One region of the Bacillus cereus group sp. RP43 genome, then DNA from elsewhere that is predicted to be linked to it. Evidence: riboswitches for the same ligand, from Rfam matches in the RefSeq annotation. Region 1 holds a riboswitch; each other region holds the start of a gene.

Region 1 (10,643 bases):
TATTTTAACTCATCTCGTGCCGGAGATGTAACAGTTAGCTTTGATAAAAACCGTCGTGCGTCTAAATACAGTACGAACGATTTCTTTGGAGGCGTAAAATATGAAATTGACTTAACAAAACCGTATGGTAGTAGAATTACAAATTTACGCTCTATTCGTACAAATAAACCAATCAAAATGAGCGATGTTATGACGCTGGGAATGAATGCGTATAGAATGGAGGCTCTTCAGGCAAAAGGGGGAGCTTTAGAGGGACGTAAATTTGAACAAACTTGGTCATCTAAACAAGAGAATGCATTCGGAGAAACAGGTGGAACCATTCGTAACCTTGCTATTACATATTTAAAAGAGGTAAAGAACGGTGTATACACGCCAAAAGTTATGCATAATTGGAAAATTACTGGTGTAGATACACATTCTTCAGAGCATAAGGCTGTAGTTGATCTTGTAAATAAAGGGATTTTAGAAATTCCAAAAACAGAAGATGGAAAATATACAAATATAGCATCTATAAATACTAAAGATTCAATTACAAAAGAAGAGATTGTAGCACTCTCACAAAAAGCTAATATTAATCCGAATCAGTTTAATCATGTAAAAACAAAAGGGGAATTTTACAAAAAGCTTAATAGGATTATTAAAACAATATAAGAAAAATGGTTCTGGTGCAAAAAATCTATCAACCTTGGACATATTGCTACTACTACTCTACAAAAGTGTGTGATCGGTATGGGAACAAGTTATACGAACAACTACTTTGAGTTTGGCGCTGTAAAGAAAATCCTTAATTTAATAATCTTCAGCTAAAGGACGTGTTTTTAGAGTAACGAACAAAGCCCAATTTCTTAATTTAAATACTGAGAAACTGGTCAGTTATCAAAAAAATTACGGTATATTAGCGGGGGAATGGAGGAAACTCCAGAAGTATTTAACAGCTTTTTTAAGGATGGAAAGTATGAGTTTAAAAAATATCAAAATGATTTACTTTTTGATTATGACGGATTTTTTGGGAGGAATTTATCAGCATCCTATGCTCCGGAAAAAAATGACGAAGAGTATAAAAGTTTTGTTTTTCTCCTGTCAGAGTTATTCGAAAAACACAGTAAGAATGGAAAAATTGTTCTCCAAAACATTACGCGAAGCTATCTAGGAAATGTCTAAACAGCCGGACATAGAGGGGCTTTAATCGAAGTTCCCATTTAAATTTTAGATTATCATTTACTAATTAAGATCTTCAACAAACGAGCGCGATCTTTTCCTCTTTTTTATCACTGTTGACACATGAAAAGAGGTTCAGACACAAAAATAGGCTGTGGAGAAGATTTTCTCCACAGTCTGTAAAAAACCCTTACTTTTAAAAGTAAGGGTTTTTTACACATAAATTCTATTAAACCGATTTTAATAAAGAATAAATATTCGTGTCATATGGAATATCATCTTGATACATATAATTTTTTAGTAACCCTTCTTTTTCAAATCCTAATTTTGATAGCACTTTATTTGAAGCTTCATTTTCAAGAAAGACAATTGCCCCAATTCGTTTTAAATGAATTGTATGGAAGCCGTATGATATAACTTCAGATACCGCCTCAGTAGCATATCCTTTTCCCCAGTGTTCAGGGAGAAAGGCATAACTTATATTGGCTCGTTTATGTTCAGAAGACCAATCGTGAAAACCAATTGTTCCAATGAGCCCTTTCTTGTTTTTTAATTCGATTCCCCATTTTATGCCGTTTCTTGCATTGTAACTCAACTTGAAATTATTAATAATTTGCTTTACTTGATCAACATTCTGTAATGGTTTTTGACCATAATAGCGCAGTACATCAGTGTTAGAAAAGCATTGTAGTATAACCGGCGCATCTTCTTCAATAAGTTCTCGCAAAATGAGTCGATCGGTTTTTAATATAGGAAACATGCCTTCGCTCCTTTTTTATATGAAACTAGAATGTATTTGTTATTATATAATTTAATCTGAAAATAAAGATTATTCAAGGTGTAGTGATGATTTTAATTTATGTTAAAATTGATTGTGGAATATATTTCAAAAAGAGGTTTAGATATGGAGAAAAACTCAATTTTAATTGTAGATGATGATCAAGATATTATTCAATTTATTAATGTGAATTTAATACGAGAAGGTTTTACTGTTTTCACTGCTGACAACGGAAAAGAGGCATTAGAGATAATAAATAATAACAGTATTCAACTTGCTATTCTTGATATTATGATGCCTCAAATGGATGGTATAGAACTGTGTAGAAGGATTAGAGAGAAACATAGTTTACCAATTATGTCTTTGTATAATGAATCAGCATATGATGAAATGATAACTAGACCAAATAGCGGTAAAACAGTATCAAAACGTCTTGATTACTTTTCTTACAAGGAGTTACCTACATTTGATTTACGTCCACAATTAGAGAGTGTAAATATGGGAGCTCATATTTACGCTGGAATTTATGATGCACAGTGTCCACATGAATGTGCAATTGAAGTGGCGGAACTTATGCCAAATGCAATATTGACAACGTTTGAGTATAGTAACCATTATCCGTATATCGAGGAAGAGGAACCGTTCAAGAAGTTTGTTGAAACTACTTTGTAGAATTAATATGGATTGCATAATGAAAAAAGGGTATTCCATTTTTATCGGAATACCCTTTTCATTAACCTACAAATGTTTGATACAGTAAGAAAATATTTAAAACAATAACGAGAGCAGCGATTAACCATGCGATGAATGTTGTAATACGATGGTTAACGAGTGCGCCCATAATCTTTTTATTACTTGTGAACATGATGAGTGGTACTAATGCAAAAGCAATACCGAATGATAAGACGACTTGGCTCATTACGAGAGCATAAGTTGGATTTACACCTAAAGCAATAATAACCAGTGGTGGAATCATTGTAATAAATCGGCGTAAATATAACGGAATATGCATTCGAATGAATCCTTGCATAATAATATCACCCGACATTGTACCGACAGAAGAGCTAGATAATCCGGCTGATAAGAGTCCGATTCCGAATAAAGCAGCGGATGCAGGACCGACTAAGTTGCTAAATTGGTTAAAAGCAACATCAAGATCTTCAACGTGCAAGCCGTTTTTAAAGAATAGTGCAGCAGCAACAATTAGCATACTTGCGTTAATAGCTCCAGCGATAACCATTGCAATAATAATATCGATGAATTCGAAGCGGAAAATCTTTTTCTTTTGTTCATCATTTGTTCCGACTACGCGGCGCTGCGTTAAGGCCGAATGTAAATATATCGCGTGCGGCATTACTGTCGCACCTAAAATTCCAGCTGCTAAAAGAATGCTATCCACACCTTGGAATTTTGGAGTAAATAGTCCTGAAAGAAGAGGGCCTAATTCCGGTTTTGCATAAAAGACTTGGACACCAAAAGCGATAACAACGATAAAAATCATTCCTGTAATAATAGCTTCTAATGGACGGAAGCCTCTGCGTTGAAATTCAAGAATAATAAATGATCCAACCGCTGTAATTAAAGCAGCTGGTAACATTGGAATTCCAAATAATAAGTACAATCCGAGTGCTGCTCCGATAAATTCAGCTAAATCGGTAGCCATAATAACAAGCTCACCTTGTATCCATAAACCGATGGAAACTGGTTTTGGGAAGTTTTCGCGAGCTACTTCAGGAAGGTTTCTCCCAGTAGCGATTCCTAATTTAGCTGATAAAGTTTGAATTAATACAGCCATTAAATTAGAAGCGAGTATTACCCAAAGTAATAAATACCCATATTGTGACCCGGCCGCGATATTTGTAGCGAAGTTCCCGGGATCAATATAAGCAACTGATGCGATAAAAGCAGGTCCTAAGAATGGTAACAGTCTTTTAAAGCCTTTTGTTTGTCCGCTTAACGCTAAATGGGCTGATTGAACTGTTGTACTTTGAGAAGGGACTTGTTCATCTTTTGTTATATCTTTATTCATAGTAGTATTCCCCTTTGAAATCTTAACTTGATGAAATTATTGTATTTATTCTTATTCATTATTTCAATACATTTAGATATATTATGTGGTAATTTCATTTGAACATAAAAGTTTCCTTAATGCAAATTATATGACTGTGTGCAATGAATGGTGTGACGATGCAAAAATATTTTGGGAGTTTATGGTTGTTGAATAAGGGAGAAGATAATAAATTATAGGGTTGTTTTTGAAATTTATGTGAACATACAGCCTATATTACAGCATATTAATTGATGGAAATGAAATTGTATGATATATAATATATTGGGATTACAACCTAACCGTAGTGTTTTGTTCTGTAATCTTGTTTTTATTTCTGTTAACTTATAGAAAAAATTGTAAATAGAAGAAAATAGGCTAAGTACAATTTTGTATATATTTTCTTATTATATATGTTTTGATATGAACGTTAACTTATACATGATTTTAAAATTTAGATAGGTGGTAGAAATACATTGGCAACTACAAAACCATATAGAGTATTACTATATTACATGTACACAACAATTGAAAACCCAGAAGAATTTGCTGCAGAGCATTTAGAGTTTTGTAATTCACTTGAATTAAAAGGTAGAATTCTTGTAGCAACAGAAGGAATTAACGGAACTTGTTCTGGAACTGTTGAACAAACAGAAAAGTACGTGGAAGCGATGAACAATGACCCACGTTTTGCTGGAATCGTATTTAAAATTGATGAGGCAGATGAACATGCATTTAAGAAAATGCACGTACGTCCTCGTTCAGAGTTAGTTACACTTCGTCTAGAAGACGACATTAACCCGAAAGAAATTACTGGGAAGTATTTAGAACCAAAAGATTTTTATGAGGCAATGAAACAAGAAGATACAGTTATCATTGATGCACGAAATGATTATGAATTTGATTTAGGACACTTCAAAGGTGCGATTAAACCAGATATTGAATCATTCCGTGAATTACCAGATTGGATTAGAGAAAATAAAGAAACACTTGAAGGCAAAAAGATTTTAACGTACTGTACAGGCGGAATTCGTTGTGAGAAATTCTCAGGTTGGTTAGTTCGTGAAGGTTATGAAGATGTAAGCCAGCTTCATGGCGGAATTGTAACGTACGGAAAAGATCCAGAAGTACAAGGTGAACTTTGGGATGGTCAATGTTACGTATTTGATGAGCGTATCGCTGTACCAGTAAACCAAAAAGAACATGTTATCGTTGGTAAAGATCACTTTACAGGTGAACCTTGTGAGCGCTATGTAAACTGTGCAAACCCTGAATGTAACAAGAAAATTTTATGTTCTGAAGAAAGTGAAGCAAAACATTTACGTGCATGTTCTCATGAATGTCGTGTACACCCACGTAATCGTTATATCGTGCAACACGAATTAACAGAAGAGCAAGTAGCTGCTACATTAGAAAAAATCGAAGCAGGGAAGTAAGCATAATAGAAAACAGATGGTAGCATCGTGCTGCCATCTGTTTTTTTATTTACTTTGTACCATCCTTCTCTTTCACAGCAGATAATACAGTTTGTTTTACCCATGCTTTTCGATTTTTATGTTGTATAGCCCATTGGTATAAACCTTGTACACCTAAAATAAGTGAAATGACTATGCCACTACTAGCTATTAAAAGAGCAAAATATTCAAGAGGTGAAGATACATGATTTGAATCGGTGTTTTTTAAAAGGTCAATCATAGTAAACCCTAACATTTGGCCTACTACAGAGTAGAGAGTTAAAATTAATAATAAAAGGCTATCTTTTTTAGAGGCGACATTTTCTTGATATTTAAACAAACTATCAAGATTTTGTTTCGCGTTCGAGTATAAAATTTCAATGTTAAAAAGTTTTCTTAAGCGGAAGAAAATATCTTCACTTTGTGATTGAGATACTAATTCTAAAGAAAAATAATTCGCTGTAAACGAATTAATTGAATAAATTAATTTTTCTATTTCATTTGTATCTTGTTCAATATTTAGCTCAGCATAAGCGTTCGCCATCTTTAATAAAACAACTTTATGAAATAGATTTAATAATAAAGCGTAATAAAATTCCCCGTACATTTGACTAGCAAGTTTAGTGACTTCTCGTTCACCTTCATTTGTTATACATGTGAAAATATGTTCTTCCATAATAAAATAACGGTTAGGAGCCCATCTTTGATAAGAATGCTTTGTTAAATAATCGTGAATATAAGGAACATTATTTGCGCTAATATACGGCTTACCATCGTCTGTTAATCCGGAAAGACTGGAAGCTCGATATACATCAACTACATGAAGGTCTGACTCTTTGTTTATAGATAATAAAGTTTGTACATACATTCGTTGGTCTTCAAAGAAGGGGAATGTTTGAAAGTATGAACTCCGCAACCTCTTATTCTCAAAGAAGTCTGTTAAGCCATGAAATAAATCGCCGAATATAAGTTTTTCTACTTGTGAATATTTTTTCCCATCACATTCAATACAAATGGTCTCAGTTGTATTATTTCTGGTTTCAAGTACACGGAAGCGAGAAGCGAATTCGATGGCTTCTGATAATGTCATGTTTGGAGCGGTTTTGACTTCTGTTCGAATTGTTAAGAAGCCAAGCTCATAAGGGCAAAGTGTTACATCAATAGAATGTATCTTGAATGGAACGGAAATAAGATTTGTTGTTAAATATCCATTTAAATTAAGGTCTTTAGAATAGCGCTGTAGTCCCTTTTGATGTTCTGAATGAGGAAAAAGAATTTTATTCGTAAATGAAAGATAGTATGCTTCCATATTTTGATGTGAAACTTGAAACTTCCCGTAATATGTATTTTCATCTTCAAGATGATCAAGTCGAAAAGGACGGAAATTATTTCTTTGTAAGAAAGGGAACATATTTTGTTCATATCCAGTTTTAAACGAAAACGGGAATATAAATTGAAATATAGCTGTTGTTACATCTTTTTCTTCGATTGTTTGTATTGCCTCCATTTACATTGTTTCCTTTCCGTATAAGCTATAGAAACAACATGCCCAATTTTTTTTGAAAATAACCTTGTTTTTGCAATAGATTAAGAATGAAAATTCAGCTAATTTAACAAGGGACATGTATAATGTTATGTATACTAAAACTAGTATAATTGTGTTAGGAAAAGGGGATGTTGTATGCGCATTTTAGTATTAGGAGCTGGTGGCGTCGGTGGATTTTTTGGTGGCCGATTAGTAGAAAAGGGAGAAGATGTTACATTTCTCGTTCGTAGCAAAAGAAAACAGCAATTAGAGGAAAAAGGACTTGTTATTCGTAGTGTTAATGGAGATTTTTCATTTCAACCGAAATTGATAACGAAAGAAGATAGAAATTCTCCATTTGATGTGATTTTATTTTCAACAAAGGCGTATCATTTAAATGAGGCGATCGTAGATTTGAAGCCTTTCGTAGGAGAAAATACTGTAATAATCCCGCTGTTAAATGGTATCGCTCATTTAACACTATTACAAAAGGAATTCGGCGGGGAAAAAGTAATGGGCGGTTTATGCTTTATTGAGACGACGTTAAACGACCAAGGAGAAATTGTACAAACTAGTGCTGCCAACAGACTTGTATTTGGAGAAATTAAGCCTCGAGATTCAGAGAGAATAAAGCGTATTATTCAAGCATTTATAGGTACGAAAGCTAGCTTTGTTTTAAGTGAAAATATTACGCAAGATATGTGGCATAAATATTTATTTATTACTGTCATGTCAGGCGTTACAACATTAATGCGTGCACCGATAGGACCAATTCGTGAAAGTGAAGGTGGACGTGAATTTATCCGAAATTTATTTGAGGAATCTGTACAAATTATGAGGGCATTAGGAGCTCCAGTTAAAGAAGATATTGCCCAGGAACATATGAAAACAATTGATAAAATTTCTTATGATATGAAGTCCTCGATGCAGCGTGATATGGAAAAAGGTTCGTTTATTGAGGGGGAGCATTTGCAAGGTTACTTACTGGATTTAGCAGAGCAATTTTCTTTAGAAGCACCATTACTAGGAGCGGTATATCAAAATTTGAAGGTGTATGAAGAAATGACATTTAACAAATCCGTAATAGAATTAGATGTATGAAATAATAAAAAAGATAGCAATATATAAGTGTATTGCTATCTTTTTTATTTGCGTATGACAAATTATTTATTTCTTTTAATTCTTTCTGTCAAATTTATTTCCTGTTCACGTTTACCATATAACTGATTAATTTCATTTGCTACTGCATCTAAATATGAGTCGGAAAAAAGCGGTTTCTTCTTTTTAGACATACGGGTCTCCTTTAAGGGTTTTTTAGTATTCATTATGTATATTTATCGGCGGATTATGCGCAATGATTTTAAATTTTTTCTTTTTAAAAATTTTTGTTTACATTTTGAAAATAAAGGAGTATTATAATCCACAGTTTCAATTTTCTAAATCGCTGAAACCGCACGGTACGGGGGACCCGTTCTTATGGATTGGTACATAATCCAATGGGGTGAATCCTTGAAGAAGGTAGGGCTACTCATAGGCCCGAATCCGACAGCTAACCTCGTAAGCGTTATATTGAGAAGGAAGGTGGAGCTTGTGCGACAAAAAAATTAATGTCTACAAGTCTATTTCTTGATGGCTTGTAGACGTTTTTTGTTTTCTGAAGAAATAGTTTATTGGCTGTAACAAGCAGAAAAGTTCGTACAAAATTATTGGAGAGTGGACAGCAGTGGTTTCATCTATTAAAAGATTTTTAATTGGAAGACCGTTAAAATCAACTGAGTTAGGCGAACAAAAGCTTAATAAAACAAAGGCGTTAGCAATTTTGTCTTCTGACGCTTTATCATCGGTTGCTTACGGTCCAGAGCAAATTTTAATTGCTTTAGCAGGTCTTGGAGCAATTGCGTATTGGTATTCAATTCCGATAGCTGTTGGGGTATTAGTATTATTGACAGCTCTTATTTTATCTTACCGTCAAATTATTTTTGCTTACCCTCATGGTGGGGGCGCATATGTTGTATCAAAAGAAAACTTAGGGATGAATCCAGGCTTAATAGCTGGAGGGTCTTTATTAGTTGACTATATTTTAACTGTTGCAGTAAGTGTATCAGCAGGTACAGATGCGTTAACATCTGCTTTTCCTAGCTTACATGCACATAATGTAATCATTGCGATTATATTTGTTATATTTATAACCATATTAAATTTACGAGGTGTAACAGAATCAGCTTCCGTTTTAGCATATCCTGTTTATTTATTTGTTTTAGCACTATTTATATTAATTGGTGTAGGGATATACAATATTTTAACTGGTCACGTTTCACCGACTTTACACACGCCGATTGGAACGCCGGTTGCGGGAATTAGTTTGTTTTTACTGTTAAGAGCATTTGCATCAGGTAGTTCGGCTTTAACAGGTGTTGAAGCGATTTCAAACGCAATTCCAAACTTTAAAGATCCTGCACCAAACAATGCAGCGAAAACTTTGCTTGCAATGGGCGCATTACTTGCTGTGTTATTTTCAGGAATTGTATTTTTAGCTTATTATTACGGAATTACACCGAGTAAAGAAGTAACTGTTGTTTCGCAAATTGCTGAACAAACATTTGGACGTAATTTCATGTACTATTTCATACAAGGCACAACAGCTTTAATATTAATTCTTGCTGCTAACACAGGGTATTCTGCATTTCCATTATTAGCAGTTAACCTTGCAAAAGATAAATTCATACCGAGAATGTTTACGATTAGAGGAGACCGTCTTGGTTACTCAAACGGTATTATTATACTTGGAATCGCTTCGATTATTTTAATTGTAGCTTTCCAAGGTCAAACAGAACATTTAATTCCGCTATATGCAGTAGGTGTGTTTATTCCATTTACACTTTCTCAAACGGGTATGGTATTAAAATGGCTTCGTGAAAAACCTGAAGGATGGGCTTTAAGATTAACGGTTAATTTAATTGGTGCAGTCATTAGTTTTATCGTTATGAGCATGTTCTTTTTAACTAAATTCGCACAAGTTTGGTCGATCCTTATTTTCTTACCTGCTATTATCTTCTTGTTCCATCGAATTAAGAAGCATTATGATGCAGTGGGTGATCAATTAAGTTTAAAAACTTGTGAGCCTCTTATTCCGATTGAGGGGAATGTAATTGTCGTTCCTGTAGCTGGTATGACTCATGTAGTAGAAAATTCATTGAACTATGCGAAGGCTCTTTCTGCAGATCAAGTTATCGCTGTATACGTTGCTTTTGACAGAGAAGAGGAAAAGAAATTTGAAGAGAAATGGAAGAAGTGGCAACCTGAAGTAAGGCTTGTTACATTGCATTCTCATTATAGAAGTATTATTCAGCCGCTCACTAAGTTCATTGATACAGTGCAATATAAAGCGAGTGAATCAAATTATCGAGTTACGGTCGTTATACCACAGTTTATTCCGAAAAAAGGCTGGCATAACATTCTTCATAATCAATCAAGTTTATTAATACGTGCGTATTTACTCTATAAGAGAAATGTTGTTATTACGACAGTTCCATATCATTTGAAAAAGTAAGAAGATTTTTTAAGGATAGTTTCACGAAAGTGAAGCTATCCTTTTTGTGTATACGCTATGCATTATTGCATATTCAACTGAAAATTATATTAATATAATTTTGTTTGTTGTGAGTAAGTAGTGTTTTCTGT
Region 2 (10,643 bases), 1.2 Mb from region 1:
GTTGCTGCTTCCAATTATTAAAATCAGTGTAATTTTTATATACATTTTCATGCCAGACATTTTTACATTCATCTCTACCCACTTTAACATTATATTTACTAATATCACTATTGGCATTTAACCATCCAGGATTTTCGAGAGCGTGTTTGTAGTTAAACGGTCTTAAATTAGCTTCTCGTTAACAATCTTTCTTCTCTGATGATTTATGTTTTACTCTATAAGAGAGAGAAGTAACTTGTTGGGAATATTTAAAACCCTTTTCAGATTTTTCGGAAATCCACTTCGAAACAGGTCTTAGTAAACTATTTATGCTAACAATAAGAATGGTGCCTGTTATAGCTATAAGTAAATAACCACTACCAGCTAACGTTCCTACAGCTGCAGAACACCATAAAGTTGCTGCGGTATCCAGTCCTCGAACTGTCAATCCATCTTTCATAATAACTCCAGCACCTAAAAAACCAATCCCGCTTACAATTTGAGAAGCAATTCTTGTAGGTGTATTATCGGTTGGAGTGAGTACACTTAATAGTACAAAAAGTGCAGCACCCACGGAAACAAGTATATTTGTACGTAATCCAGCTATGCAATTGTGCCATTGGCGCTCTAATCCAATCATTGCTCCAACAAGTATTGCTACAAGTAACCTAAGTAGAATGTCTAGTTCCATATTTCTGTCTCCTTAATTTCCATTCTTAATGATTATCATGATCTAAATTGACTTGTTGTAATGGAATCACCTTTGTTTTTTTTATAATTTTATAGCCGAACCAAAATACAAGAAACAGTAGTAAACCAATATAAGTAGCAAGCACTTCATACCAATCGACATGTGATCCCATAAAGGCTGAATAATTCTGCCCTAAAATAATAATAGTACATATTACAAAAGCCAAAATAGGACCGATGGGATACCACTTTGCTTGATACGGGAGCTTATTTAAATTCTTTTCTTGATGTAAAAAAGCCTGACGAAAACGATAATGGCTTATAGCAATTCCTAACCATGCAATAAATCCACAAAGTCCTGAAGCATTCAAAAGCCATATAAATGCTTGCCCTTCTCCAAATAAAGAAGCTGCAAACGCTACGATTGACACAGCCGTTGTCATAAGTAAAGCATTAATAGGAATACCTTGTTTATTTACTTTTTTTAAGCAATTTGGAGCTTTCCCTTCTTTTGCCATTACCCATAACATTCGGGTTGCAACATACATTCCAGAATTACCAGCTGATAGAACAGATATCAAGATAACCGCATTCATAATAGAAGCTGCAAATGCGAATCCAATTTTCTCAAAAACTAGGGTAAAGGGACTCATTGTAATATTACTAATGTCATTGTTAACTAGATTCTGATCTGTATAGGGAATTATGACTCCAATTATGCAAATGGTAAGTATGTAAAATAAGAGAATTCTCCAAAAGATTTGCCGCACAGCTTTTGGAATATGCTTTTCAGGAGCCTTACTTTCTCCAGCTACAACTCCGACCATTTCTGTACCTTGGAAGGAAAACCCCGCAATCATAAACACACTAAAAATGGAAAGAATACCTCCATGAAACGGTGCGTCTCCAATTGTTAGATTGTGAAATCCAATAGGATTCCCTTTGAAAATTCCGAATATCGTGGCTATTCCTAATATAATAAACGTGACTATAGTAATAACTTTTACAAGTGAAAGCCAAAACTCCATTTCTCCATAATGCTTCACTGAAAGAATATTAATTCCAAACATAAACAGTATGAATAACGCACTCCAAAGAATAGATGGACTATATGGAAACCAATATTTCATAAGAATAGCTCCTGATGAAATTTCAACTGCAAGAGTAATAGTCCAGCTAAACCAGTAATTCCAACCAATCGCAAAACCAAATGCAGGATCTACAAATTTAGCAGCATATGTACTAAAAGAACCAGATGTAGGCATATACGCTGCCATCTCTCCCAAGCTGGTCATCAACAGGTAAACAATACAACCCATCAACAAATAAGCTATAATTGCCCCACCAGGTCCTGCTGTATGAATCGTATTTCCACTTGCAATAAATAACCCAGTTCCAATGCTTCCACCTATAGAAATCATTGTTAAATGTCTCATCCCTAATTCTCTTCTTAATTCAGAAGGCTGGGAGTTAGAAGAAAAAGAAAAAAGTGAATTTCTCGTTTTTATGGGTGTTTCTTTCAAGTGTCTCATCCTTTTTTTGAATTATTTTCTAAAAAAGAGTATAAAAAAAGACACTAAAGTTCACCCAGTGTTTTTAAAAATCACCATAGTATCCCCTCTCGAAACGCTTACGAGGTTAGCTGTCGGATTCGGGCCTTGAGAGTAGCCCTACCTTCATTTAAGAAGGATTCACCCCGAGTGCAATCGCACAAAATTTGGTTCCCCCGCTCCATATGGATTCAGCGAATTGTGATATGAATTTATGTACAATATATTACTCCTATGCCCTCTTGTTTGTAAACAAGAAAATTAACGTTTTTTCAGCGGTAGATTTTTCGCGCTGTACACTTTATTTATAATTTGAATTCTTAAATTAAACTACATACTTAAAAAAAGTGAGAAGATAATTTGCTTAATAAAAACAGAGTATCTTCCTAATAAATTAATCTGAAAAATTATTTATGAAACGAGTTTTAGACCAATTGCGGCACTTAAAACCATACCTATAAAAACAAGTCTTCTCCAATCTTTTGATTCGTCATATAAAACCATACCTATAATTGCACCACCAGACGCACCAATTCCAGTCCAAATTGCATAAGCTGTTCCCATAGGTAGTGTTTCCATTGCATAAGCAAGGAATATAAAACTTAATCCAAATCCGAGGATTAAGAAAACTAATGATTGCCAATTTCGGTCTTTATGCAGTTTATTTATCATAGCAACACCAAACATTTCAAACAAACCTGCTAAGATTAAAGAAATCCATGCCATTACGATTCGTCACCTCCCTGAACTTTGTCATCTGTGACTAATTTCAAGCCAATTACTCCAGCTAATAAAAATAAAATCAAGAGTACTTTTCCCACTTTAAACGGTTCACCGAAGAATAGGATTTCAGAAAAGACAGTTCCAGCTGTACCTAACCCAACAAAAACAGCATAAACGGTTCCCACGGGAAGCTTTCTTCCTGCCATAATCATTAAATAAAAGCTGAAAAATATAGCAATGATAGTTCCCGTCCAAGTCCAAAAGTCATCAGCATATTTTAAACCAGTAACCCAAAAAATTTCAAAGAAAGCAGCAACAAATACTTTAATCCAGTCTTTACTCATCTAAAAGACACCTCCAGTTTTATTTTTACCAAAAAAAACAAAAAAAGCCTAAGAGATAATTGTTACACAGTTAATTGTGGAATATTTTAAATTTCTGTCACCTATTTTGCACTTAATGTTTTATACCTAGAAAGCTCACTAATCAGTTTTTAACACATTGGTGTGCCATAACTTTTAAAAGTTCAACATATTTTTTTGAATTCATGTAATCAACATGTTGATTTGCGAATCTCTTCATATTATCTTCTCGCTTCCCTTACTGTTTTTTTCTAATTTAGTTCAACTTCCTTGTTACATAATATTATTATGATTAAATATAATTTGTATGAAGGCTTAAGGAACGGTTGCTTTCATTTGAGTTATTTTAAATTTAAAAGCTTTTCATAATTAATACCAATGTATATTAGATATGAAAGAATGTAATATACAACATGTAAGGTCTCAATATAAAATGTTTTTTATTTGTAGCTGATATTGTAGCACTTTCAGGAAACACCAAAACATATAGTAATTAATTTAATTAAGTATCTGCAGAATCACTGTTTACTAAAAAGATGTCCACATATCTGTTCATGTTTACCTAGATTAAATCACAAAATCTCTTAAAAAAGGTATCTGTACCGTTTATTAGTTTTCATATACTTATTACATACCCAAGACGTAATCCTCCTATATACCGCCTATTACTAGAGGAAAAAATTGAATTTACAGAAGTGTAAGGTTTAAAAGAGACTGTAAAATAAGCATTAAATTATATTTAATAAGGAAGGGAACTAAAGCTCTCCCCTTCCTTTTCATATCAATTAAATATTTTTATGATAATTAAAACTTTTCTTACTTTACGACGTATAAGTGTAAGTAAATAATAAAACTCAACAAACATACATGTAATTTTGATCTTTGGTCTGCAGATTCCTTAATTACGCATTGTATTTTAATGCTATTAATTATTATTATGTAAAATATTCTAATTTTGCATTTGGAAAGAACTTTTTCATATAAGAATAAAGATAATTTTTTATATCCTCTTCTTCTTCTTTTCGATAGATATATTTACCAATTCCATATTTCCCCCATTTATATCTTCTTCTCTCTTCATCTAATTCTAATTTGGTCATAGGGTAGTTTTTTTCAATCACCCTCTTAGCTGGCTTTGTAAAACGATGTTGAATAAATTCAAATGTAATATCATCCCTTACATCAAGGGGTAATTCAGCATCAAGGCGTTCAAACATATGATAGTACCCGTCCTGCCACCCTTCATGAAGATAAATAGGAGCCACGATAAACCCCAGGGGATATCCTGCTCTGGCTACTTTTCCTGCTGCCTCAATTCGTTTAGCTAAGGGCGAAGTACCTGGCTCAAAGTTTTTAATAACATAATCAGCATTTACACTAAAGCGAAATCTTGTTTTTCCGTTATGTTTTGCATCAAGCAAGTGATCCACATGATGAAATTTCGTCACGAATCGTAATTCCCCATATTCAGAGCCTCCAAAATGTTCAATCGCACGCTTAAGAGTATGAGTTAAATGATCAATCCCTACAATATCTGATGTACACGAGGCTTCAAACCTTGTTAATTCAGGTATACGAGCCTCCATATATTTATCAGCAGCTTCTAGGATTTCATCGACATTTACATAAGTACGGATATATGGCTTACTCCCCATCGTTGTTTGTAAATAACAGTAATGACAATGCCCCATACACCCTGTTGCAAAAGGAATAGCATACTCTGCTGAAGGCTTTGAAGTATCAAATTTCAGAGTTTTTCTAACCCCAACAACAAGAGTAGACTTTGCTACTCGATACTTTTGAAAATCGTTATCGCCTGGCAAATCTCTCACTTGATTATGGGAAGTAGTATGCCGAATTTCAACATCCATCTTTGAAAACTTCTCAAAAAGCTCTTTCCCTAACGGATAATCTAATGCTTTTGGTTCAAAATATACAAGCTTAGGCATAAATGGGTTATTCATTCTAACATCTCCTCTGAAATATCCCCATAATAGTAATTGTACGCTTGGTTTGCCTCATCTTCGGTAGCATATACAGCCATCTCATTTGCTAGTGGATAATACGTTTCATAAAGAAATAGTGCTAATTCATTAGGTCTTTCAGGATTATTTACAACTGCTGCAGCTTGTATATTTGCTACATCCTGAGTGTGGGGATTTCGGTAAAAAATATAAACAATATCTCCAGCATGGTAAGCTTTACTTTCATTAGAAAATTCCATTCAATCACCTTTTCTTTTTATAAAATTCAATGTACAAAGTTATAAATTGTAAATGTTTTCCTGTAAATGCACTTTAAAATATGAATGTTGATTGTAATACACAAAAGGCAAGCATTAATATATGCTTGCCTTTTGTTCTAACGACGATGTTCTACAAGATCAATTACACCTAAAACAACATGAGCTAAACCAAATCCAAATACTGTATTTGCAATCATTTTATTAGTTCCACGAGTTTGTTTAAGAGCATAACCTGCTGCTGTCACTGCTGTACCTAGTGCCGTTGGAATTAATCCTTCACGAATATCCACAGTGATTGCCTCCTTGTATCGTAGTTAGTAATTTTGTTTTAATGCTTTAAGAGTAAAGTACTAAAACAGGTATTAGTATTTTTCTTTTCAGTAAAAATATGTGGAATTTTCACTGAAAAATATTTTTCATTCATTAAAGCACTAGAGACTGAAGAAAGATTCAATTTAATTTTCTTATCTGTTTTTCTTTTTACAATTATGATTAATCAAAACTACTTACGCCCATACTAATCTTTGTTTAATACATACTAAATATGGAGTTGAATTCAAAATGGAACATAAAGATAAAAATTCCACAGAAGCTGCACTATTACAATACAAATATGGATTGGGTTTATTTGCTGAGAAAATGCCAAAATTCACTGAACAATTTAATTCTTTTACAGAAGAGTGCTTCAAAGATGGTAAGTTATCAAAGAAGGAAAAACAATTGATTGCATTGGGTATAAGTCTTTATTCTCAGGATGAGTATTGCATCATTTATCATACAAAGGGATGTATTGATCAAGGTGCTTCAGAACAAGAAATCCTTGAAACGGTTGGAGTAACAGCTGCATTTGGCGGAGGCCCTACCATGAGTCAGGCAGTCACACTTGTTCAAGAATGTATAAAAGAATTAAATAACAACAATTAATTATAAGAAGATTTTCTTGAGCGGAAACTTTGTTTCTTTATTTCCGCTATTTCTATATATCGACTAACAAACATAAAAAACTTGAGCATTTTTATTATGCTCAAGTTTTCATTTACACCTCTAATTTATACTATAAATTGCCCAAGATAAGTATGTAGCAAACGCAGACCATAAAAGATATGGAATGAACAAACATACTGATACCTTAGATAAATTGGAAGAAAACACTATAAGAAGCAACGTAGTAATAGCAACTAGTAAACAATCTATTGTTGCTAAAAATAAATCTTTTTCGCTGAATTGAAAATAACTAAATGCTTGATTGCAGACATAATTTAAAAGGAATAAAAACCAAAATGTTTTTGGATTAAATCCATACTTATTGTAAATAATTGCAACTGATAATGCAATAAGTCCCTATAATACAGCCCAAATAATTCCGATTGTCATACTAGAAGGAGTCCAAGCAAGTTTTTCTAAGGCATCATACCAAATACGATCAATAGGAAATAAGTTACTCTTTTATATGGAGTTAATAATAAAATTTGTTCTTATTTTTTCACATCATATACTACTATCCTAGACGTTCTGCCCAATGAGTTACTCCCTATCTTAAAAAGCACTTATATAGAGTGCTCTTTTTTAATTTCTCTTTTTCTATAAAATGAAACCTTTGTTTGCAAGACTCTCTTTTTATTTTTTTCTGAATAAATTACCAAGTTCTTTACACATAGCATTGTTACAAAATAAAAGAACGTAATTAGAAATAAATTCTAAATTGCGTTCTTTTATTTAATATTAATTATTCATTTTCTTTATTAAACTCTCTTTTATCTCCCTTAAAGATTCCCTCTATTTTCCCTTACTATTATTAAAATGAGCGGATCAGAAAAATCATCAATTATCTGTACACATTCCTGCTTCCTCGATTTTGCGGGATGAGTCTTATTAAATTTTTAGTCTACAAGCTCCTGATAAGTTAGCACTATATTCTGGTAACAGTCTTTTTTCAATTAATAACACTAAAGAAATAAATCCTGACCTATATGAACCATAGTCTTCGGCATATTCAAGTATTTTTGCGAAGTCATATGAGTTCTCTGCATAAATTTATGAGCACATATATAAATTTTTAAAAACATCATATTCACTATCATCAACATTTCGAATGATAGTTTTATAAAGAGGTATAATTGTATACAAACGAAAGAGCCTACTCACACGATTTGGCTCTTTCTCTACTTATTAGCGAGGACAATCTTTCTCCCCTTACTCTATAAACTTTCAAATGTTCTTCTAACCGCCCCACATCATCTAACATACTTAACGTTTTTTTAACGAAGTTCCAATTCAAAGCACCAGATAACCATAATAATGAAGAAAGTCTCTTATAATCATTTGAGGTTAAAATATTATGGGCCCTATACCCTTCTAAAAATGAAATAGCAACACTTGAATATACTTCATGTGACTCTATTCCTTTTGTCCGGGAATACCACTTTATTAAAAAGGCTAACCCTTCAATACGATCAATATATCCAATCGATTCAAAATCTACAATTCCTTTTACACATTGATTTGAGTTCCATATGACATTTAAAGGATTTAAATCTGTTTGTACAATAAACCTCAAATCAGTCGTATATGCGCATTCTATATGATACTTTGCTAGATCCATATACCTCTGCAATTCCTTACATGTACCACCCTTATTTTCTAACAACTTTATAAACTCACCATATCCATCTAAATGAGATAACAGAATATTCTATATTCGTTTTAATAATTGTTTTAAACCAATGAAATATATAATAAAAAAGAACCAATCCCCTATATAATAGAAAATTGGCTCTTTCCTTTATTTACTCCCCTGTTTCAGAAAATCGTTTTATACGTTCACCAATCTCATCGCGAACACGTTGAAATTCAGACCACTCTTTTCCTGCTGGATCATCAAATCCCCAGTGAACACGATTTACGTGCGGAGATGTCGAAGGACAAACAGAATCCGCATGACTACAAAGCGTAACAACTAAATCAGCGTTATTTAAAATATTTGAATCAATCATATCCGATGTTTGATTCGTTATGTCAATATTTACTTCGTTCATTGCTTTAATAGCATTTGGATTTACTCCGTGTGCTTCAATTCCTGCAGAATATACATTCCACTTATCTCCTAAATATTGTTTCCCCCAGGCTTCTGCCATTTGGCTGCGGCATGAATTTCCTGTGCATAAAAAGTAGATTGTCTTTTTGTTTTCCATGTTGTTTTCCACCTTTGTTTTTAAATTATACTGGTTGATCATTAAAATATTTACGCTTAAACCAAAAAGCGACGTTTACAAGTGCAATCATGACAGGTACTTCAACTAAAGGACCGATAACCGCTGCAAATGCTGCGCCTGAATGAATACCAAACACACCAACTGCTACAGCAATCGCTAACTCGAAGTTATTGCTACCTGCTGTAAATGCTAACGTTGTTGTTACCGGATAGTTTGCACCAATTTTTCTTCCCATAAAGAAAGAAACAAAGAACATCACAATAAAATAGATTAATAACGGAATCGCTATTCTTACTACATCTAGCGGCACGCTAACAATCATTTCCCCTTTTAAAGAGAACATAACGATGATCGTAAATAGCAATGCAATTAATGTAAGTGGACTAATCTTAGGTATAAACACCTTTTCATACCACTGTCTTCCTTTTAGCTTTACTAGTACAAAACGTGTCAACATACCTGCTATAAAAGGAATTCCCAAATAGATAAATACTGATTTCGCTACTTCTACCATTGTAATATCGACAATAGCCCCTTCAATGCCTAACCATTCCGGAATTACTGTTACAAACACGTATGCATAAAGGGAGAAGAATAACATTTGGAATACCGAGTTAAAAGCCACTAAACCTGCCGCATACTCTTTATCTCCATCAGCAAGATCGTTCCAAACAATCACCATTGCAATACAACGGGCTAAACCAATCATAATGAGTCCGACCATGTATTCAGGCTTATCTGGAAGAAAAATAATTGCTAAAACAAACATAAGTACCGGACCAATAATCCAGTTTTGTACTAAAGATAGAACTAACACTTTTACATCTTTAAATACTCGGCCCATTTCCTCATAGCGAACTTTCGCTAATGGTGGATACATCATTACAATTAAACCAATAGCGAGCGGAATAGACGTCGTGCCAACTTGTAATGTATTCAGTCCGTCTACTACACTAGGAAACACAAATCCTAAACCAATTCCAATAGCCATCGCTAGAAAGATCCATAGTGTTAAATATCGGTCTAGAAAAGATAAACGTTTCATTTTATTTTCCATCTCCCATTAACAACAAGAATTTTTAGCTACTTCATTAGAAGTCGTGCAACAAGATGACTCTTCTATTTTATGAACATCACTATCTGCTTTTGTATAAAAGAACTCCCACTCGTTACCATCAGGATCCGTTACCCAAAACTTATCTTGTACCGCATAGCAACAAGTAGTATCCATCTCATCACGCGCAAAGAAACCCTCTTTTTCTAATCTTTCTTTATGTAATGTGATTTCTTCAGCTGTATCCACTTGGAAACCAAAATGATTTACCTGATTTCCCTTCACTTCATCTCGCACGTTCAGCGTGAAATTAAGTCCTGGCATCTCTAATAAAAATTTTGCATAATCCGTTTTCACCTTAACTGGTGACACACCAAATACCTTTTCGTAAAATTCAATAGACTTCTCTAAATTAGTAACATTTATACCAACATGAACATATCTCATAGCTTATTCCTCCTCTTTACATGTTATTAATCAAGTTTTTTTGATTAATAGTGTAAAATTTTAACAACAGCTTCCTTTGCCGGTTTTTCTAAAAATACAACACAATTCTTCTGATAATAAATTATTTACTTCCGCATCATTTAAATCATAATAACTCCACGTACCTTTTGTTTCTTTTACAATTAAACCTGCATCTAATAAAATCTTTAAATGATATGACAACTTAGATTGCGTCATTTCAAAAATCTCTGTTAAATCACATACACAAGTCTGGCCTCGCTGACAAAGTTCATACATAATCTCTAAACGCTTCTGATCAGCCAACGCTTTAAATTTTTTCTCATAGAGCTGAAAATCTTGTGCCACTGTAGTTCACTCTCC
Region 3 (10,643 bases), 1.0 Mb from region 1:
ATGAAGCCTCATACGTTCAATAAAACTGTACAACCAGAAAGTATTACTTCTATATTAGAGCGTGCTTATACAATATTGCCAGCTTTAAAAGAAGCGGAGTGGGAAAGCGCATGGGCAGGATTAAGACCACAATCGAATCATGATGCTCCTTATATGGGAGAGCATGAAGAAATAAAAGGTTTATATGCTTGTACGGGCCATTATCGAAACGGCATTTTATTAAGCCCTGTTTCTGGTCAGTATATGGCTGATTTAATAGAAGGAAAGCAGGAGAATCACTTGCTAGATTCATTGCTTTCTAAAACGGTTTAGAAAGGGGATGGAAGTTTGAATTTAAAAATTAATGGTAACCAAATGGAAGTGCCGGCGAGTGTGAAAACAGTAGCTGAGCTACTTGCACATTTAGAATTAGATAACAGAATTGTTGTAGTAGAGCGTAATAAAGATATTTTACAAAAGGATGATCATAAAGATACATCTGTTTTTGATGGAGACCAAATTGAGATTGTAACTTTCGTAGGAGGCGGCTGATTATGTTAAACATTGGACCATTTTCATTTCATTCTAGACTTTTATTAGGAACAGGTAAATTCTCTGATTTTGATGTGCAGCAAAAGGCAATTGACGTTTCAGAAGCTGAAATTTTAACATTTGCAGTACGTCGCATGGATATATTTGATGCAAAACAACCCAATTTATTAGAGAAACTTGATGTGAAAAAATATACGTTATTACCAAATACAGCAGGGGCAAAAAATGCTGAAGAAGCTGTTCGAATTGCAAAATTGGCAAAAGCTTCAGGGCTTTGTGACATGGTGAAAGTAGAAGTTATTGGGGATGATAGAACGTTATTACCTGATCCAGTAGAAACATTAAAAGCATCTGAAATGTTATTAGAAGAAGGATTTATCGTTCTTCCGTACACATCTGATGATGTTGTATTAGCTCGTAAATTACAAGAACTTGGTGTGCACGCGATTATGCCAGGAGCATCACCAATTGGTTCAGGGCTTGGTATTGTAAATCCATTAAATTTAAGTTTTATTATTGAACAAGCGACAGTACCAGTTATCGTGGATGCTGGTATTGGTAGCCCAGCTGATGCGGCATTTGCAATGGAATTAGGAGCAGATGGTGTGTTATTAAATACTGCAGTATCTGGAGCAAAAGATCCTATTAAAATGGCATACGCAATGAAATTAGGTATTGAGGCAGGACGATTAGGGTTTGAAGCGGGGCGCATTGCACGTAAACGTTGTGCAACTGCAAGTAGTCCTTTAGAAGGAATGAGCATAGTTGAATAATCGATATTCTCGCCAAGAGCTATTTTCTCCAATTGGGGAAGAAGGGCAACAAAAGATAGGGGAAAAGCATGTACTCATTATCGGTGCAGGTGCACTAGGTAGTGCAAACGCAGAGATGTTTGTAAGGGCAGGCGTTGGTAAGGTAACAATTGTTGACCGTGATTATGTAGATTGGAGTAATTTACAAAGGCAGCAATTGTATGCAGAGTGTGATGTAGAGAATAACCTTCCGAAGGCTGTAGCGGCAAAAAAACGTCTAGAAGAGATTAATAGTGAAGTAAGAGTAGAAGCTCTCGTTCAAGATGTAACAGCTGAAGAGTTAGAAGAACTCGTTAAAAATGTTGATGTAATCATCGATGCGACTGATAATTTCGAAACGCGTTTCATTGTGAATGATATAGCGCAAAAATATTCTATTCCATGGGTTTACGGGGCATGTGTAGGAAGTTACGGTCTTTCTTATACTATTCTTCCAGGCAAAACGCCATGTTTATCTTGTTTATTACAATCGATTCCGCTTGGCGGAGCGACATGTGATACAGCGGGGATTATATCACCTGCTGTATCTCTTGTCGTTTCTCATCAAGTAACAGAAGCTCTTAAACTGTTAGTGGAAGATTATGAATCACTTCGAGATGGACTTGTGTCGTTTGATGTATGGAAAAATGAATATTCATGTATGAATGTACAAAAACTTCGTAAGCATAATTGTCCTTCGTGTGGTGAGAATGCACTATACCCATATTTAAATAAAGAAAACACTTCAAAAACAGCGGTGTTATGCGGGAGAAATACAGTTCAAATTAGACCACCTCATAAAGAGGAAATGGATTTTGAACAATATAAAAAATTGCTGAATGATCGTGTGAATGATCTGAATGTAAATCCATATTTACTATCATTTTCGGTTGGAGAAAAGAGATTAGTTGCTTTCAAAGATGGCCGTGTACTTGTACATGGAACGAAAGATATAAGCGAAGCGAAAATAATTTATCATCGCTATTTTGGATAGAAAAGGATGAGTGGGATGAAAGTGAATAAAGCTTTAACGATTGCAGGATCTGATAGCGGAGGCGGCGCTGGAATTCAAGCAGATTTAAAAACATTCCAAGAGCTTGGTGTGTATGGAATGACAGCTATTACGGCAATTACTGCTCAAAATACGCTTGGCGTTCAAGGGGTATATCCTGTTTCTTTAGAAGGAATTACGGAACAGTTGAATTCAATTGGTACGGATTTAACACCAGATGCTGTGAAACTAGGGATGCTATTTAGCAGTGAAATTATTCAAATTGTGGCAGAGCATATTAAGAAATTTGGCTGGAATAATATTGTACTAGATCCTGTTATGATCGCTAAAGGCGGTGCGTCATTATTACAACAAGAAGCAGTACAAGCATTAAAAGAATATTTATTGCCACTAGCTACTGTTGTAACACCGAATGTTCCTGAAGCAGAAGTGTTAACTGGGATGGAGATTCAAAATATAGAAGATAGTAAAGAAGCTGCGAAAGTATTGCATGAATTAGGGGCTAAATATGTTCTTATGAAGGGCGGACATGCAGAATATCAAGGTAATGAAGTAATTGATTTACTCTTTGATGGTGAGCAGTTCATCGAATTTAGAAGTGAACGAATTCCTTCGAAGCAAACGCACGGAAGCGGATGTACATTCGCGTCTGCAGTTACAGCAGGACTTGCTAAAGGGTATTCAATTGAAGAGGCAGTTCAAGAGGCAAAACAATTTATTAGTATAGCGATTGAAGAGCCATTGAATATTGGAAGTGGTCATGGACCAACGAATCATTTTGCATATAAGATGAATAATAGACGTATATAAAGACATGAAAAGCCAGTTTGTTAACTGGCTTTTTTTTGTGTTTACTTTTTCTAAATTCAGGAGTAATATATCAGCCAGAATACATTTTTTGTAATACGCTGAGTCTAAATGTATGGAGCGGAGGAACCAATTTGTGCGTCGTCACTAGGGGTGAATCTTTCAATGTTGAAAGTAGGGCTACTCTCAAAGCCCGAATCCGACAGCTAACTTCGTAAGCGTCTTGAGAGAGGACGGTGCCATGATGGATACATCACTTTATCGGTCTGATTAGTATAGGAGAATATCAATCTATGTTTGAGTTCTTTTATGCTAAGGAGGATGAGGTACATGGAATTAACGCTTATTTGTGTTGGAGAAGAAAATAAGATAAAGAGTTTAAGAAAGCTAGTAGCATTTCAGCGTGAGTTAATTATTTTTACAGCAAATGAAGAGATAGCAGCTGAAGTTAGGAATTGTGGATTTGATTCGACTTATAGCTGTAATAAGGAGCAGGATTTTACTAGTATTTGCGAGCGGATTAAGAAAGTAATTTTATTAGGAGATGAGCTTCCGATAGTTAGCTTTTTCACAGAACGCATTCGTTTTTCTTTTCAAGCACCTATTACTGTTGTTACAAAGAATAAACACTATCCAGCCAGGCTCTATGAAACAATTGGAGCTAAATTTGTAGTGTTTACGAACTGTGATAATATTTCTTTTTTATTTTTTGAATAGGGTGGGGGAAACGAAGATGAAGGTACTGTTACTAGGAGATATAGCGAATCGTTGGGTGGTATCGGTAGAGCGAGTTCAAGAATTGGTAGTGCTCGATCCTATTTTCCCAAGGCCATATATAATATTGCCATCGAAAGATGCCTTATATTTAAAAACGGATATTATCGAATATGAGCAGCTACATGCAGAACTGTCACAAGTTTATATTCGGGGGAGAAATTTACGTGCATTTTTGCGTGGAGAATAAAGATTGAATGAAAAAAGAGCGAATGCTGAGTGCAACAAGCTATGCACTTCATGTAATTCGCTCTTTTTATTTCATATTTAAAAGATCATTTCTATGAAAAAGAAAGAAAAGACAAGAAAATAGATGAAAGAATATTAATAACATGTAATGTAAGCGTTTAAATGACAAAATATTTTCTTATTTTCAGTAATTTGCCTCTTTACAAGTTAAATATAGAGGAGTATATTTACTCTCATAAATCATTTATGAAATTTCCAAAAAAAACCTAAAATCGCTGAGTTCCAGAAATGGAGCGGGGGAACCAATTTTGTGCATCGTCACTTGGGGTGAATCTTTCAATTTTGAAAGTAGGGCTACTCTTTAGGCCCGAATCCGACAGCTAACCTCGTAAGCGTTTAGAGAGGAGGTTTACTTTGTGTTGTTCGTTTCGAACACTAAGTAGAGCTTAGTGTTCTTTTTTTGATAACTAGATGGTAAATTTTAACAAAAAGCGAGGGGTAGTTATGTTAGATGTTGTAATGATCGGGATTTTTGTTGGGTTAGTCGCATCAATGGCAAGTCTTGCAAGTTGGTCAGATAAAGTTGTGAAAGAAGGGAAGCAATCATGATGATTGCCTTATCGGTTATTGTTGCAGCGATTACGGTGTACTTAGTATACGCATTATTAAATCCAGAAAAGTTTTAATTAGGGGGAATCATTCATTATGATTTGGGTTGCAGTCGTTATTACAATGCTCTTATTTATTTTAGTAGCAAAGCCAACGGGGATTTATTTAGAGAAAGCCTTTCAAGGTAGCAAGAAGCTAGATAAAGTATTCGGGCCTTTTGAGAAACTTATTTTTAAAATTACAGGTGTAAAAGGATACAATCAAACGTGGAAACAGTATGCATTATCATTAGTTCTACTCAATGGATTTATGATTGTCGTTGTATATTTCATTTTCAGATTACAAGGTGTATTGCCATTAAATCCAGCGCATATTGAAGGGATGGAGCCTACGCTCGCTTTTAATACAGCGATTAGTTTTATGGCTGATACAAACTTACAACATTACAGCGGTGAAAATGGTTTATCTTATTTATCACAATTAATCGGGATTACATTTTTAATGTTTGCGGCACCAGCAACGACGTTAGCCATCGTTATGGCATTTATAAGAGGGCTCGCTGGAAAAGAACTTGGTAACTTTTTCGTTGATTTTACGAGAGCGTTAACGAGAGTTTTTCTTCCTATCGCATTTATTGCGGCGTTAGCCTTTGTCGCACTTGGTGTACCACAAACGTTAGATGGGGCGGTTACAGCACAAACAATTGATGGTGCGAAGCAAAGTATTTTACGTGGTCCAGTTGCATCATTCGTTTCCATTAAGGAACTTGGAAATAACGGCGGAGGATTTTTCGGAGCAAACTCTACACATCCTTTCGAAAATCCAGGGCAAATGAGTAATATTTTGCAAATGATGCTTATGATGTTATTGCCAACAGCACTTCCATTTACGTACGGAAGAATGGTAGGAAATAAAAAACAAGGACGTATCCTTTTCGTTTCACTATTTATGGTGTTTTTACTCGGATTTATAACGATTACTACATCTGAATTAAATGGTAATCCGGCATTAAATGGAATGGGTATCGAACATGTACAAGGAAGTACAGAAGGGAAAGAAGTGCGATTTGGAACAGTATTTTCTTCACTATACGCAACAGTAACGACAGCTGCTGAAACAGGGGCCGTTAATACGATGCATGATACGTTAACACCAATTGGCGGATTAGTACCACTCGTAAATATGATGTTGAATACAGTATACGGTGGTGTTGGAGCGGGCTTTATTAATATTATTATGTATGCAATTATTGCAGTCTTTATATCTGGATTAATGGTCGGAAGGACACCAGAGTTTTTAGGTAAAAAGATTGAAGGTAAGGAAATGAAATTAATTGCAGTAACGATTCTATTTCATCCATTACTTATCTTAGGATTTTCAGCATTAGCTCTTTCAACAAGTTTAGGAACGGATGCGATTTCTCATTCCGGTTTTCACGGTTTAACGCAAGTTGTATATGAATACACATCGTCAGCTGCGAATAACGGATCTGGATTTGAAGGATTAGCAGATAATACACCGTTTTGGAATATTACGACCGGTTTAGTTATGTTTTTAGGACGTTATTTCAGTTTAATTACGATGCTAGCTGTGGCAGCTTCATTGAAAGAGAAGACGGTAGTACCAGAAACAGTCGGAACGTTCCGTACGGATAATGGTTTATTTGGAGGAATCTTTATTGGAACGATTGTAATTGTTGGTGCGTTAACATTTTTCCCGATGTTAGTACTCGGCCCAATTGCAGAATTTCTTACATTGAAGTAATGGAGGGTAAATGATGAGACCGGTAGTAGTAAAAGAAAAACAAGTAAATCAGTCACAAATACATGCTGTAGAAGATGAAGTTAGACAAGCGAAAACGATGGATCGTGATATCGTGACACATGCGATGAAACAATCCTTTGCGAAATTGAACCCGAAAGTAATGATAAAGAATCCGATTATGTTTGTTGTGGAAATTGGATTTATCATTACGTTAATTTTATCCTTTCTTCCAAGTAGTTCTAGTAGTGTACCAGGATGGTTTAATATAACAGTTTCTCTTATTCTATTATTTACAGTTTTATTTGCTAACTTTGCAGAAGCGTTGGCTGAAGGTCGTGGTAAAGCGCAAGCCGATTCTTTAAAACAATCGAAGAAAGATGTGTTTGCAAACGTTGTAAAAGAAAATGGAGACATTGTTCAAGTTTCAGCAACTGATCTGAGAAAAGGTGACGTTGTTATTGTAAAACAAGGAGAAATGATTCCGAATGATGGTGAAGTAATTAAAGGATTAGCGTCTGTAGATGAATCTGCAATAACAGGAGAATCAGCTCCTGTTATAAAAGAGGCGGGTGGTGATTTTTGTTCCGTAACAGGCGGTACGATGGTCGTAAGTGATGAAATTACAATTGTAATTACGAGTAATCCTGGTGAATCATTTATTGATAAAATGATTTCGTTAGTAGAAGGGGCTGCACGTCAAAAAACGCCGAATGAGATTGCTTTAAATACAGTATTAACGAGTTTAACCCTTATTTTCTTAATCGTTGTTGTGACGTTGCCGATTTTCACAAATTATCTAGGGTTTCAAATTGATACTGCTGTACTTGTAGCGTTGTTAGTTTGTTTAATTCCAACGACAATTGGTGGGTTATTATCAGCGATTGGTATTGCCGGGATGGACCGTGTGACAAAGTTTAATGTGCTAGCAATGTCAGGGAAAGCAGTAGAAGCTGCGGGTGATATTAATACAATTATTTTAGACAAAACGGGTACGATTACTTTCGGGAACCGTATGGCACATACACTACTCCCTGTGGGAAATGAAACGATTGAACAAGTAGGAAAATGGGCTGCCATTAGCTCAGTTTTAGATGAAACACCAGAAGGTCGATCTGTTATTGAGTATGTGAAAGGAAAATCAATATCATATAATAGAGAACTTGCAGAACAAGGTGAATTTGTTCCATTTAAAGCAGAAACGAGAATGAGTGGTGTTGATTTACAGGACGGAACGAAAGTGAGAAAAGGTGCTGTAGGTAGCGTTATTGAATGGGTTCAATCGCAAGGTGGAACAATTCCGAAAGATGTGAATCAAAAAGCAGATTTAATTTCAAAAGAGGGCGGGACACCGCTTGTAGTTGCAGTAGACGATCGTATTTACGGTTTAATTTATTTAAAGGATACAGTAAAACCTGGTATGCGTGAACGTTTTGAACAATTACGTCAAATGGGAATTAAAACAGTTATGTGTACAGGTGATAATCCATTAACAGCAGCGACAATTGCAAAAGAAGCAGGGGTAGATGAATTCGTTGCTGAGTGTAAACCAGAAGATAAAATTGCGGTTATTAAAGCAGAGCAAGATAAAGGGAAACTTGTAGCGATGACAGGTGATGGTACAAATGATGCTCCGGCATTAGCACAGGCAGACGTTGGATTAGCGATGAATAGTGGTACGACAGCTGCAAAAGAAGCAGCGAATATGATTGATTTAGATTCGAATCCAACGAAAATTATTGAGGTTGTAGGAATCGGCAAGCAATTGTTAATGACGCGCGGGGCGTTAACGACGTTTAGTATTGCGAATGATATCGCGAAATATTTCGCCATCATTCCAGCGATGTTTACACTTGCGATTCCGCAAATGGAAGCTTTAAACATTATGAAATTAACATCACCGCTTTCAGCAATCTTATCAGCATTAATATTTAATGCGGTTATTATTCCATTACTCATTCCGTTGGCGATGAAGGGGATTGCATATAAGCCGATGAGCTCGAATGCATTGCTTAGCCGAAACTTACTCATTTACGGGCTTGGCGGAGTTATCGTTCCGTTCATTGGAATTAAAGTAATTGATATGATTGTGGGCTTGTTCATATAAGGAAGAGGGGAAAAAAGATGGCGAAAAAACAAAGTATACTTTCACCAATTATTCGTATTACTTTTACGTTCTTAGTGTTGTGTGGACTTGTATACCCGCTTATTGTAACCGGTATTGCGCAAGCGGTAATGAAGGATAATGCGGATGGAAGTCTTATATATAATGATAAGGATGAAGTAGTTGGTTCAAAATTAATCGGTCAAAATTTCACAGATCCACGTTATTTTCATGGGCGTGTCTCTAGTATAGAATATAAAGCAGAAGCGTCTGGTTCAAATAACTATGCACCGTCTAATCCAGATTTAGCAAAACGAGTTGAGAAAAGTATTGAAGACTGGAAAAAACAAAACCGAGCCGTTCCAGTTACAGAAGTACCGATAGATTTAGTGACGAATTCAGGTTCAGGGCTTGATCCTGACATTAGTCCGAAGGCCGCTTCCGTACAGGTGGATCGCATCTCGAAAATAACGAATATTCCGAAAGAAAAGCTAGATCAATTGATTAAGGATCAAACGGAAGGTGCTGCACTTGGTTTGTTTGGAGAAGATCGCGTGAACGTCTTAAAGTTAAATTTAGAATTACAGAAACTAATGAAATAGTAACAGTGCTACCTCAATCTAACGGATTGAGGTAGTGTTGTTTCGAAAGAAAGGTTGTGAGTATTTTGTATGCGGATGACTATAAACCGACGTTTCAAAGGCGAACGCCAGAGGAATATTTAGAATATATTCGTCAGCAAAATCGCGGGAAGTTAAAGCTATACGTAGGGGCTGCTCCAGGAGTAGGGAAAAGTTATAAAATGCTCTATGATGCTAGAGAAATGAAAAAAGATGGTATGGATATTGTCATTGGTTTAATTGAAACGCACGGCAGAATCGAGACGGAAGAAGCAATTGCTGATTTAGAAAAAGTTCCTTTAAAAGAAATACAGTATAAAGGGAAAGTATTTTATGAGCTTAATGTGGAAGAAATTATAAAGCGTGCGCCGCAAGTAGTTGTAGTGGATGAACTTGCACATAGTAATATTCCTGGATCTAAAAATAAGAAACGGTACATGGATGTACAGGAATTGTTAGATGCGGGTATATCTGTATTATCAGCGTTTAATATTCAACATTTAGAAAGCGTTCATGATATTGTAGCTCAAATTACGAATGTAAAAGTAAGAGAGCGTATTCCAGATTTTATTTTACAAAAAGCAAATGAAATTCAGCTCGTTGATGCAACGCCGGAAGTGCTAAGGAAGAGATTAATAGATGGAAAGATATATAAGGAAGAAAAAATAGAGCAAAGCTTACAAAATTTCTTCACGCTTAATAATTTAGGCGCACTAAGGGAATTATCGCTTCGCGAAGTTGCAGATGATATGGATGAGAAAATTAGTCAAACCGTTATAGAACCAATCGGTGTGAAAGAGAAAATTCTCGTTTGTGTACAATACAGTTCAACAGCAGAGAAATTAATAAGACGGGGATGGCGCATGGCCGATCGGTTAAACGCTGAATTGTATGTGTTAAACGTAGAAAGGGAAAATATAGATTCCCTTTCAGCAGGGAAAAAGCAAACAATTGAAGAGTGGAAATCGCTAACAAATCAATTTGATGCGAGCTTTGTATTAGAAGAGGCGAATGGAAGAAAGCCAGCTGATGTTATTATTGAAGTCGCGAACAGACTACAGGTGACACAAGTTTTACTTGGGCAATCGGCGAGAACACGGTGGGAGGAAATACGAAAAGGTTCTATTGTAAATGAAATTATGAGACAGACGAAGTATATTGATATTCATATCGTCGCTGATCAAAGAGCTTAAGAGACCATCTATAGGTCTCTTAAGCTCTTTGTGCAGCATGGGAATGTAGCATTTTCATTGCGTGTAAAACTATAAGTAGAAATATAATTGCCCCTAGGAAGAAAATCCAAAAGTAATTTTGATTAAATAAAAGAAACCCACCTACAATAGGCCCTGTACCCATACCAAGATAGCGAATGAAGTTGTACATACCGATGGCAGTTGCGCGTTCTTGTACGAATTCTTCCGTTAATAAAGTAGTGTGAGTCGGCA

What was found. Region 1 has a riboswitch for cyclic di-AMP ahead of QCI75_RS17675 (APC family permease). Riboswitches for the same ligand answer to the same signal wherever they lie in the genome.
Positions count from the first base shown of each region.
Region 2: another riboswitch for cyclic di-AMP. It lies ahead of QCI75_RS11620 (amino acid permease); the one in region 1 lies ahead of QCI75_RS17675 (APC family permease).
Region 3: another riboswitch for cyclic di-AMP. It lies ahead of QCI75_RS23030 (hypothetical protein); the one in region 1 lies ahead of QCI75_RS17675 (APC family permease).

Region 1 covers NZ_JARVHQ010000001.1:3,381,636-3,392,278, reverse strand. The annotation lists gene QCI75_RS17720 (bifunctional metallophosphatase/5'-nucleotidase) at 1-651, shown strand, start outside; partial or broken gene QCI75_RS17715 (class I SAM-dependent methyltransferase) at 898-1,161, shown strand; gene QCI75_RS17710 (GNAT family N-acetyltransferase) at 1,388-1,918, opposite strand; gene QCI75_RS17705 (response regulator) at 2,063-2,608, shown strand; gene QCI75_RS17700 (Nramp family divalent metal transporter) at 2,670-3,965, opposite strand; gene trhO (oxygen-dependent tRNA uridine(34) hydroxylase TrhO) at 4,460-5,419, shown strand; gene QCI75_RS17690 (hypothetical protein) at 5,469-6,944, opposite strand; gene panE (2-dehydropantoate 2-reductase) at 7,119-8,063, shown strand; gene QCI75_RS17680 (hypothetical protein) at 8,126-8,254, opposite strand; cyclic di-AMP (ydaO/yuaA leader) riboswitch at 8,395-8,541, shown strand; gene QCI75_RS17675 (APC family permease) at 8,686-10,512, shown strand.
Region 2 covers NZ_JARVHQ010000001.1:2,202,191-2,212,833, reverse strand. The annotation lists gene QCI75_RS11625 (MgtC/SapB family protein) at 179-670, opposite strand; gene QCI75_RS11620 (amino acid permease) at 696-2,192, opposite strand; cyclic di-AMP (ydaO/yuaA leader) riboswitch at 2,281-2,426, opposite strand; gene QCI75_RS11615 (DMT family transporter) at 2,631-2,945, opposite strand; gene QCI75_RS11610 (DMT family transporter) at 2,945-3,286, opposite strand; gene splB (spore photoproduct lyase) at 4,240-5,268, opposite strand; gene QCI75_RS11600 (transcriptional regulator SplA domain-containing protein) at 5,265-5,528, opposite strand; gene QCI75_RS11595 (hypothetical protein) at 5,666-5,839, opposite strand; gene QCI75_RS11590 (carboxymuconolactone decarboxylase family protein) at 6,111-6,473, shown strand; partial or broken gene QCI75_RS11585 (TspO/MBR family protein) at 6,594-6,977, opposite strand; partial or broken gene QCI75_RS11580 (phosphotransferase) at 7,687-8,229, opposite strand; gene arsC (arsenate reductase (thioredoxin)) at 8,336-8,740, opposite strand; gene arsB (ACR3 family arsenite efflux transporter) at 8,766-9,806, opposite strand; gene QCI75_RS11565 (ArsI/CadI family heavy metal resistance metalloenzyme) at 9,825-10,262, opposite strand; gene arsR (arsenical resistance operon transcriptional regulator ArsR) at 10,323-10,628, opposite strand.
Region 3 covers NZ_JARVHQ010000001.1:4,416,292-4,426,934, reverse strand. The annotation lists gene thiO (glycine oxidase ThiO) at 1-312, shown strand, start outside; gene thiS (sulfur carrier protein ThiS) at 328-531, shown strand; gene thiG (thiazole synthase) at 534-1,304, shown strand; gene thiF (thiazole biosynthesis adenylyltransferase ThiF) at 1,297-2,316, shown strand; gene thiD (bifunctional hydroxymethylpyrimidine kinase/phosphomethylpyrimidine kinase) at 2,323-3,144, shown strand; cyclic di-AMP (ydaO/yuaA leader) riboswitch at 3,231-3,378, shown strand; gene QCI75_RS23030 (hypothetical protein) at 3,472-3,858, shown strand; gene QCI75_RS23025 (hypothetical protein) at 3,875-4,105, shown strand; cyclic di-AMP (ydaO/yuaA leader) riboswitch at 4,368-4,513, shown strand; gene QCI75_RS23020 (SipW-dependent-type signal peptide-containing protein) at 4,609-4,713, shown strand; gene kdpF (K(+)-transporting ATPase subunit F) at 4,710-4,790, shown strand; gene kdpA (potassium-transporting ATPase subunit KdpA) at 4,810-6,477, shown strand; gene kdpB (potassium-transporting ATPase subunit KdpB) at 6,491-8,581, shown strand; gene kdpC (K(+)-transporting ATPase subunit C) at 8,599-9,180, shown strand; gene kdpDN (KdpD-like non-kinase potassium sensor) at 9,237-10,391, shown strand; gene QCI75_RS22990 (MFS transporter) at 10,411-10,643, opposite strand, start outside.